Regions from separate parts of the Pseudomonas sp. NPDC077186 genome, predicted to be linked through region 2. Evidence: riboswitches for the same ligand, from Rfam matches in the RefSeq annotation. Region 2 holds a riboswitch; each other region holds the start of a gene.
What was found. Region 2 has a riboswitch for cobalamin ahead of ACIGKL_RS09690 (energy-coupling factor ABC transporter permease). Riboswitches for the same ligand answer to the same signal wherever they lie in the genome.

Region 1: linked by a shared signal. The riboswitch ahead of ACIGKL_RS08330 (TonB-dependent receptor domain-containing protein) and the one ahead of ACIGKL_RS09690 (energy-coupling factor ABC transporter permease) in region 2 are both predicted to bind cobalamin.
Region 3: linked by a shared signal. The riboswitch ahead of cobG (precorrin-3B synthase) and the one ahead of ACIGKL_RS09690 (energy-coupling factor ABC transporter permease) in region 2 are both predicted to bind cobalamin.
Region 4: linked by a shared signal. The riboswitch ahead of cobW (cobalamin biosynthesis protein CobW) and the one ahead of ACIGKL_RS09690 (energy-coupling factor ABC transporter permease) in region 2 are both predicted to bind cobalamin.

What each region holds. Positions count from the first base shown of each region.
Region 1 covers NZ_JBITWE010000001.1:1,765,521-1,767,711, forward strand. Annotated here, with positions in the region: gene dxs (1-deoxy-D-xylulose-5-phosphate synthase) at 1-761, shown strand, start outside; cobalamin riboswitch at 835-1,037, shown strand; gene ACIGKL_RS08330 (TonB-dependent receptor domain-containing protein) at 1,127-2,191, shown strand, end outside.
Region 2 covers NZ_JBITWE010000002.1:228,120-230,310, reverse strand. Annotated here, with positions in the region: gene ACIGKL_RS09700 (acyl-CoA dehydrogenase family protein) at 1-712, shown strand, start outside; gene ACIGKL_RS09695 (PaaI family thioesterase) at 716-1,141, shown strand; cobalamin riboswitch at 1,175-1,373, shown strand; gene ACIGKL_RS09690 (energy-coupling factor ABC transporter permease) at 1,428-2,108, shown strand; gene ACIGKL_RS09685 (hypothetical protein) at 2,118-2,191, opposite strand, start outside.
Region 3 covers NZ_JBITWE010000003.1:580,717-582,907, forward strand. Annotated here, with positions in the region: gene cobG (precorrin-3B synthase) at 1-759, opposite strand, end outside; cobalamin riboswitch at 856-1,039, opposite strand; gene cbiE (precorrin-6y C5,15-methyltransferase (decarboxylating) subunit CbiE) at 1,221-2,191, shown strand, end outside.
Region 4 covers NZ_JBITWE010000003.1:567,873-570,063, forward strand. Annotated here, with positions in the region: gene cobM (precorrin-4 C(11)-methyltransferase) at 1-492, opposite strand, end outside; gene ACIGKL_RS14645 (cobalamin biosynthesis protein) at 489-929, opposite strand; cobalamin riboswitch at 1,016-1,214, shown strand; gene cobW (cobalamin biosynthesis protein CobW) at 1,309-2,191, shown strand, end outside.

The sequences.
Region 1 (2,191 bases), on a different contig from region 2:
AGCAGCACGCCGTGACCCTGGCCGCCGGCATGGCCTGCGACGGGGTCAAGCCGGTGGTGGCGATCTACTCCACCTTCCTCCAGCGCGGCTACGACCAGCTGATCCACGACGTCGCGGTGCAGAACCTCGACGTGCTGTTCGCCATCGACCGCGCCGGCCTGGTCGGCGAGGACGGCCCGACCCACGCCGGCAGCTTCGACATCTCCTACCTGCGCTGCATCCCCGGCATGCTGGTGATGACCCCCAGCGACGAGAACGAGCTGCGTCGCATGCTCACCACCGGCTACCTGTTCGACGGCCCGGCGGCGGTACGCTACCCGCGCGGCAGCGGCCCCAACGCCGTCATCGAGCCGGGCCTGGCGCCGCTGCAGATCGGCAAGGGCCTGGTCCGTCGCCAGGGGCGCCGCGTCGCCCTGCTGGCCTTCGGCGTGCAACTGGCCGAGGCGCTGCAGGTCGGCGAGACGCTGGACGCCACGGTGGTCGACATGCGCTTCGTCAAACCGCTGGACACCGCCCTGCTGCGCGAGCTGGCGGCCAGCCATGAGCTGCTGGTGAGCATCGAGGAAAACGCGCTGATGGGCGGCGCCGGCAGCGCGGTCGGCGAGTTCCTCGCCGCCGAGAACATCGTCAAGCCGCTGCTGCAGCTGGGCCTGCCCGACTACTACGTGGAACACGCCAAGCCGGCGCAGATGCTCAAAGAATGCGGCCTCGACCAGGCCGGCATCGAAGCGGCGGTGCGCGCGCGCCTGGCCCTGCTCTGAACATGAGGCTCGCTCATCGCCGAATGAGCGGGCCTTGCTTGTCATTCATCCCGCCGCGCACTAGGGTGCGCGGCATTGCATGTTCCGCCAGGGTGCGCCGCTAACACGGCGTGAAACGGGAAGTCGGTGCGCCATCCAGGCAATCCCGACGCTGCCCCCGCAACGGTAATCGACGGCAGGCCGCAAACCTGCACCTTGTCCAAGGCCACTGGGTGTTCCCGGGAAGGCGGACCGGGGTCGTGAGCCCGGAGACCGGCCCCGGCGGTGCGACTGGTGTTGCGGAGGGCCGCACCGTCAAGCGCCGCCCTGCGCGCGCTTGCCCCTGCCCTCCTCGAACGTCTGCCGACCTTTGAGGAATAACCATCATGAAACTGTCCCACCTGGCCCTGGCCATCGCCGTGCTGCCCGGCCTCAGCCTGGCCGCCGAACCCTACGCCGCCGAACCGCTGGTGATCACCTCCGGGCGCCTGGCCGAACCGCAAGCCCAGGCCACCGCCGCCACCACGGTGTTCGAGCGGGCGGATATCGAGCGCCTGCAGGCCGGCAGCGTTGCCGAACTGCTCGAGCGCGTCCCCGGTCTCAGCGTCGTGCGCACCGGTGGCGCAGGTAGCCAGACCGGCATATTTCTGCGCGGCACCAGCAGCGCGCAGACCCTGGTGCTGGTGGACGGCCAGCGCATCGCCTCGGCCAGCAGCGGCACCAGCAGCCTGGAGTTTCTCGCCCCCGAGCAGATCGAGCGGATCGAGGTGGTGCGCGGCCCGCGCTCGGCCCTGTATGGCTCCGACGCCATCGGCGGGGTGATCCAGATCTTCACTCGCCAGGGTGACGGCCAGGGCCTCAAGCCCCATGCACGGCTGGCCGCCGGCAGCGACAGCACTTACCAGCGCAGCCTCGGCCTGTCCGGTGGCGATGAGCGCACGCGCTTTCACCTCGGCGCAGCGCTGGACGAGACCGCCGGCATCGACGCCACCCGCGACGGCTTCGGCGCCAACGGCGACGACGACGCCTACCGCAACCGCTCGCTCAGCCTGAACCTGGCGCACCGTTTCAGCGACGACCTGCAGGCCGGCTTCAGCGTCCTCGACCAGCGCGGCCAGGTGGAGTACGACGACACCTTCACCGGTTCGCTGCCGACCACCGACTTCCTCCTCAGCAGCGTCTCGGCCTTCCTCGACGGCCGTATCAACGACACCTGGAGCAGTCGCCTGGAGATCGGCCACAGCGAAGACAAGCGCGACAGCGGCAACGACCAACCCGGCGGCTCGCTCAGCCAGTTCAATACCTACCGCGACTCGGCCAACTGGCTCAACCGCCTGACCCTGAACGACAGCCAGCAAGTGCTGCTGGGGCTCGACTGGTACGAGGATCGCGCCCAGGGCAGCACCGATTTCGTCGAGGATTCGCGCTGGAACCGCGCGGCCTTCATCCAG
Region 2 (2,191 bases):
CCTGATGCGCCAGGCGCTGACCCAGGCCGCGCACCACTGCGCGCATCGCCAGGTGGGTGGCAAGCTGCTCGCCGACCAGCCGCTGATGCAGAACGTGCTGGCCGACCTGGCGCTGGAAAGCGAGGCGGCGCTGGCCTTGTCCATGCGCATGGGCCGCGCGCTGGATCACCTGCATGACGAGCAGGAAGACAAGTTCGCCCGCCTGGTCACCGCCGTCGGCAAGTACTGGATCTGCAAGCGCGCGCCGGAGATGGTCTACGAGGCCAGCGAATGCATGGGCGGCGCCGGCTACGTTGAGGAAACCATCCTGCCGCGCCTGTATCGCGAGGCGCCGGTCAACTCGATCTGGGAGGGCTCGGGCAACGTGCAATGCCTGGACGTGCTGCGCGCCCTGTCCAAGGAGCCCGGCGTGCTCGGTGCGCTGTTCGCCGAGCTGGGCGACGGCCACGGCGATGCGCGGCTGAAGGCGCATATCCAGCGCTTGAAGGCCGATTTTGCGGATACCGCCGATATCCAGTACCGCGCCCGCCAGCTCACCGAGGACGTGGCCGTGGCGCTGCAGGCCAAGCTGCTGCTGGAGGCCGGAAACAGCGTGGTGAGCGACGCCTTTATCGCCAGCCGCCTGGAAGGCCGCGGCCGCGTCTACGGCACCCTGCCGCGCGGCGTCGACGTCGAAGCACTGCTGGCGCGCAGCATGCCGCAGCTGATCTAAGGCATGAACATGCACGCCAGTCTCTTTGAACGGTTACGGGCCTGGCTGGCCGGTGACATCGGTGCCGATTACGGCATTTCCCAGCTGCAGGCTGCAGCCGGGGTGGCGGGCTTCAGCAGTCAGCCGCCGGCCGTGCACTTCAATCCGCTCGGCGGTGTGCATGGCGGCTACACCGCCACGCTGTTCGATGCGGCGCTGGGGCTGGCGGTGTACTCGCAGGCCAGCGCCGAGGAGGTCTATGTGACCGCCAGCCTGCAGGTGAATTACCTGCGCCCAATCGGCCCGGCGGCCTTGCCGCTACGTACCGAAGCCCGCGTGCTGCAGCGCGACGGGCGACAGGTCGCGGTGCAGGCCACGCTGCACGACGCTCAGGGGCAGCTGTGTGCCAACGCCAGTGGCCTTTTCACCTGCTTGCGTCATACGGCCTAAGACGCCGGGCACTGTCTTTTGTCCGTGCCGCCGGGTAAGGTGGCCGCCGATGGTTCCGGCCCCAGGGTCGGATGAAAAGGGAACAGGGTGCGGCGCATGTCGCCAATGCCCTGGCTGCCCCCGCAACTGTAAGCGGCGAACGACGCCCATATGCCACTGGCCCACCGGCCGGGAAGGCGGGCGAAGGGTCGAGCCGCGAGCCAGGAGACCTGCCATCGCCGTCGGGCGCTTGCGCCCATCCCCTCCATCCGGATCGTCGCGCGGTGGGCGCGACCAAGGAACCCTTATGCATATCGAACCCGGCGTCGTCGAAGGCGCCAAGATCCTGCTCAGCTACGCCACGGCCGTCGCCGGCTTCGGCCTGACCGCCCAACTCGCCCGCGATGCCATCCGCGACAACGGTGGGGCGGTCGCCCTGGCGCTGCGCAGCCTGTTGACCACCGCCCTGGTGTTCTGCTTCTTCGAGGTCTTGCCGCATCACCCGGTGGGTGTCTCGGAGGTGCACCTGATCCTCGGCTCGACCCTGTTGCTGCTGTTCGGCGCCGGCGCCGCGGCCATCGGCCTGGCCGCCGGCCTGTTGTTGCAGGGGCTGCTGTTCGCCCAGTTCGACCTGCCGCAGTACGGCATGAACGTCACCACCCTGCTGCTGCCGCTGTGGGGCATCCAGCTGCTGGCCAAGCGCATTGTCGCGCCGGGCACCGCCTACGTGGATCTCTCCTACAAGCAGGCGCTGGCGCTGTCGACCGCCTACCAGGGCGGCATCGTCGCCTGGGTGGCGTTCTGGGCTTTCTACGGCCAGGGTTTCGCCGCGGATAACCTGGCCGCGGTGGGCAGCTTCGGCCTGGCCTATATGAGCGTGATCCTGGTCGAGCCGCTGATCGATCTGGGCGTGCTGGCCGCGGCCAAGGCGCTGGCGCGTTTCAGCCAGGGCCCGCTGTTCAACGTGCGCCTGCACCAGGCCGCCTGACCCGCAGCGCTACTGGCGGCGCTGCCAGATCATCTTGCCGGTATTGCTCTCGGTGACCAGGTAGGGGTCGCTGAAGCGATAGT
Region 3 (2,191 bases), on a different contig from region 2:
AATCCCTGCCGGCGTGCGCTCGACGGTGGCGGCAGGCTGCCAATTGGCCGGTGGCGGCTGCAGGGGGAAATTCAGGCGCGCCTGCAGGCGCCGTAGCAGTTCATCCGGCGAGATATGGCCGAGCAGCTGGCGCATACGCGACTGCTCGGGCGTGGCCAGTTCGAGAAACAGCAGCAGCAGCTGGCGCACCAGCTCGAGCGCCTGGGGCGCCTCGATGCGCGCCAGCGGCGCGTCATTGGGGCAGCCGGCCAGGCCCAGCAGCAGGTGGCGCTCGTCCTCGGCGGCCAGCCACAGGTCGTGGGGGTGTTCGCGCATGGCCAGGGCCTCGCCGCCGTCCAGCTGCAGGGCGAACTTGGCCGACAGCGTCTGCAGCGCCGGGCTGTCCTGCAGCAGGTCGAGCAGCTGGCCGGCCAGCGGGCGCAGGTCCATGCGCGCCTGCGGGTCGAGGCCGGCGGCGGGGCTGAGCAGCAGGTTGCGCACATCGTCGGCGGCGGCCACGCGCGGGCCGAGGCCGGCGCCGAGCAGGGCGTCGATCAACGTGCCTTCCTGGCCGGGCAGCACGCCGCGGATCTGCAGGTTGCTGCGGTTGGTCAGCTCCAGCACGCCGTTGGCGCAGTGCCTGGCCGCCTCGGCAATCGCCCGCGCCTGAACGCTGCGCAGCACGCCGCCGGGCAGCTTGATGCGGCAGATGCCGCCGTCCAGCGCGGGGACGATGCGCAGCAGGCCGGGGCAGGCGGAAGGGCGAACGGGCGCGGGCAAAGGGGTCACCTGTGGCTAACGACGCGGCGACCGAACCAGCGAAATCCGCCCACGGGGGATTCCATGGCATCGGTACACCCCGCCCGATGTTGGCACTCGCGACCAGCGTTCGTCGGCAGGTCTCCTGGCTGACAGGTCTTCGTCCGCCGCGCCTTCCCGGTTACCCAGTGGCCGATTGCATTGGACTCGCTGTTTACAGTTGCGGGGGCAGCCACGGTGAACCGTGTTCCCTCTTGGGGAATTTCTGAAATGGCCATTTACCGTCACTCCCGCGAAGGCGGGAGCCCAGGTACTACTGAGATTCTGGCTTCCCGCCTGCGCGGGAATGACGACTATTTCAGAGTTTCCTTAGGCCCTTTACTGAGTCGTATCGACTCATGGGGCACCGACGAAGGCGCTATTATGCCCGCTTTGCCCGGAGCGCGGACAGGCGCTCCGTCGGGCCTGTGCGAGGACATTGGATGAAACCCTGGTTGACTCTGGTCGGTATCGGCGAAGACGGCTACCCCGGCCTGGGCAAGGCCGCGCGTCGTGCCCTGCTGGCGGCCGCGCGCATCGTCGGCGCGCCGCGCCAGCTGGCCTTGCTGCCGCCGTGCATTGGCGCCGCGCGCGAGACCTGGCCGAGTCCCTTCGACCTCGAACCGCTGCTGGCCCGGCGTGGCGAGGCGCTGTGCGTGCTGGCCAGCGGCGACCCGATGTTCTATGGCGTCGGCGCCAGCCTGGCGCGCCAGCTGGCGGCCGACGAGCTGCGGGTATTGCCGGCGCCGTCCTCGGTGTCGCTGGCGGCGGCGCGCCTGGGCTGGCCGTTGCAGGAGGTGGAGGTGCTGTCGCTGGTCGGCCGGCCGCTGGCCACCCTCAATTCGCGGTTGTTTCCCGGCGTGCGCCTGCTGGTATTGAGCGCCGCTGGCGATACGCCCGCGCAGGTCGCCGTAGCGCTGCGTGAGCGGGGCTTCGGTGCCAGTCGCCTGTGCCTGCTGGAGCACCTGGGCGGGCCGGATGAACGCCGCCTCGATGGCCTGGCTGAAAGCTGGAGCCTGCCGCGCGGCGCCGACCTCAACCTGCTGGCCGTGGAGTGCCTGGCCGACGCCGGAGCACGCCTGCTGCCACCGACCTGTGGTCTGCCTGACGACGCCTACCGCCACGACGGCCAACTGACCAAGCGCGACGTGCGCGCAGTGACCCTGGCGCGCCTGGCGCCGCTGCCCGGCGAGCTGCTGTGGGATGTCGGCGCCGGTTGTGGCTCCATCGGCATCGAGTGGATGCGCGCACACCCGGCCTGCCGCGCCATCGCCATCGAGGCCAACGAGGGGCGCCAGGCGCATATCCGCCACAACCGCGATGCCCTCGGCGTACCTGCCCTGCAGCTGGTCGCCGGGCATGCGCCCGAGGCGTTGGATGGATTGCCGGCGCCGGATTCGGTCTTTATCGGCGG
Region 4 (2,191 bases), on a different contig from region 2:
GCCGAGATGGATGGCCAGGGTCGCGCGGTGCCGCGCCAGGTCGTGCAACTGCTCGCCCTCGGGCATCGGCGAGGTGCTGCCGTAGCGGGTGAGGATCAGGGTCTGGGCGACGCCCGGCAGGGTCAGCTCGCTTTCCAGCAAGGCGGCGCAAGCGGCGGTGGCGGTGACGCCGGGGACGATCTCGAAGGGAATGCCGAGGGCACGCAGCTCGCGAATCTGCTCGCCGATGGCGCCGTACAGCGAGGGGTCGCCGGAGTGCACGCGGGCCACGTCCTGGCCGCGTTCGTGCGCCTGGCGCAGCAGCTCGATAATCTCGCTCAGGTGCAATTCGGCGGTGTTGACCACTCGTTCGGCGCTATTGCCCGCAATAACCGCTTCCGGTACCAGCGAGCCGGCGTACAGGATCACCGCGCACGAACGGATCAGGCGCTGGCCCTTGACGGTGATCAGCTCCGGGTCGCCGGGGCCGGCGCCGATAAAGTAGACGGTCATGCTGCGGGTTCTCTGTCGAAAGTGGCCAGCGCACAGGTGGCGTTGGCCGTGCGGTTCTTCTCGCCGAGCAGACGAGGCGTGGCGCCCAGGCGGGCGGCCAGGCTCAGGGCACAGGGCTCGGCCACCGCGGGGCTGCCGGTGACGGACTGCACCAGGGCGCTGCCGCCGGTGGCCGACTGCTGAGGCGCGAGTTCTTTGCTGCTGAAGAACTGCAGCCTCAGCTTCAGCTGCTCGGCCAGTGCCTGCAGTGCCGTCTCCTCGCGCTTGTGGGCGATGCTGGCCAATCCGGCCAGGTTATCCACCGTCAGCTTATGCTGGCTCAGGCTGTGGATAAGCAGGGCTAGCAGCTCGTCCAGGCTGCAGCCACGGCGGCAACCCAGTCCGGCGACGACCTGGAGCGACGAAGCTGAGCGGGGTTCGGAAGGGGGAGGCAACATAAGCGCTGTTCGGGCGGAGTGGCGGCGTAGCTCAACATGACGCTCCCCACCGGTCAACCGCGATTGACCGAGCGCCGCGGCCTGCGTAGCCTTCTCGCGTTCGAGGTTCTGCCCGGCATTGCCGCCGGGAAGCTAAGAGGGAACAGGGTCGATGCCCTGGCTGCCCCCGCAACTGTAAACGGTCGAAATTCCTTCGATACACCACTGCTCAACAGCGGGAAGGTGAAGGATGCACAAGCGTGCAGACCGTGAGCCAGGAGACCTGCCTCGATTGACCAGCCATTTGCTCGGACGGGGTGATCCGACGCGGCCAGCACGCCCCTGCGTGCCCGCCTGCGCGTACCCGTCCGTCGAACTTACCGACGCCACGGGGCCCTTCATGAAAACCCTCGCCAAACTGCCTGTCACCATCGTCACCGGTTTTCTCGGTGCCGGCAAAACCACCTTGCTGCGCCATCTGCTGGCCCACGCCGAAGGCCGCCGTATCGCGGTGATCGTCAACGAGTTCGGCGAGTTGGGCATCGACGGCGAGATCCTCAAGCAGTGCGCCATCGGCTGCAGCGAGGAAGAGGCCATGGGCCGCGTCTTTGAACTGGCCAACGGCTGCCTGTGCTGCACCGTGCAGGAGGAGTTCTTCCCGGTGATGCGCGAGCTGGTGGCGCGGCGTGGCGACCTCGACCATATCCTCATCGAGACCAGCGGCCTGGCCCTGCCCAAGCCGCTGGTGCAGGCCTTCAACTGGCCGGAAATCCGCAACGCCTGCACGGTCGATGCGGTGATCACCGTGGTCGACAGCCCGGCGGTGCTCGCCGGCACCTTCGCCGCCTTCCCCGATCAGGTGGACGCGCAGCGCCAGCTCGACGCCAACCTCGACCACGAATCGCCGCTGCACGAGCTGTTCGCCGACCAGCTGGCCAGCGCCGACCTGGTGATTCTCAACAAGGCCGACCTGCTCGACGCCGAGGCGCTGGCCGCGGTGCGCGCCGAGGTGGCCGAGGAGCTGCCGCCGGCGGTCAAGGTGATCGAGGCGCACGGCGGCGAGCTGCCGCTGGACGTGCTGCTGGGCCTGAACAGCGAAACCGAGCTGCATATCGACAGCCGCCGTACCCATCATGACGATGAGGACGAGGACCACGATCACGAGGAATTTGACGCGTTCCACGTGGAACTACCGCAGGCCGAGGAGGCGCGCCTGCTGACCGCACTGAAGGACGCGGTGGGCAAACACGGCATCCTGCGCGTGAAGGGCTTCGCGGCCATCC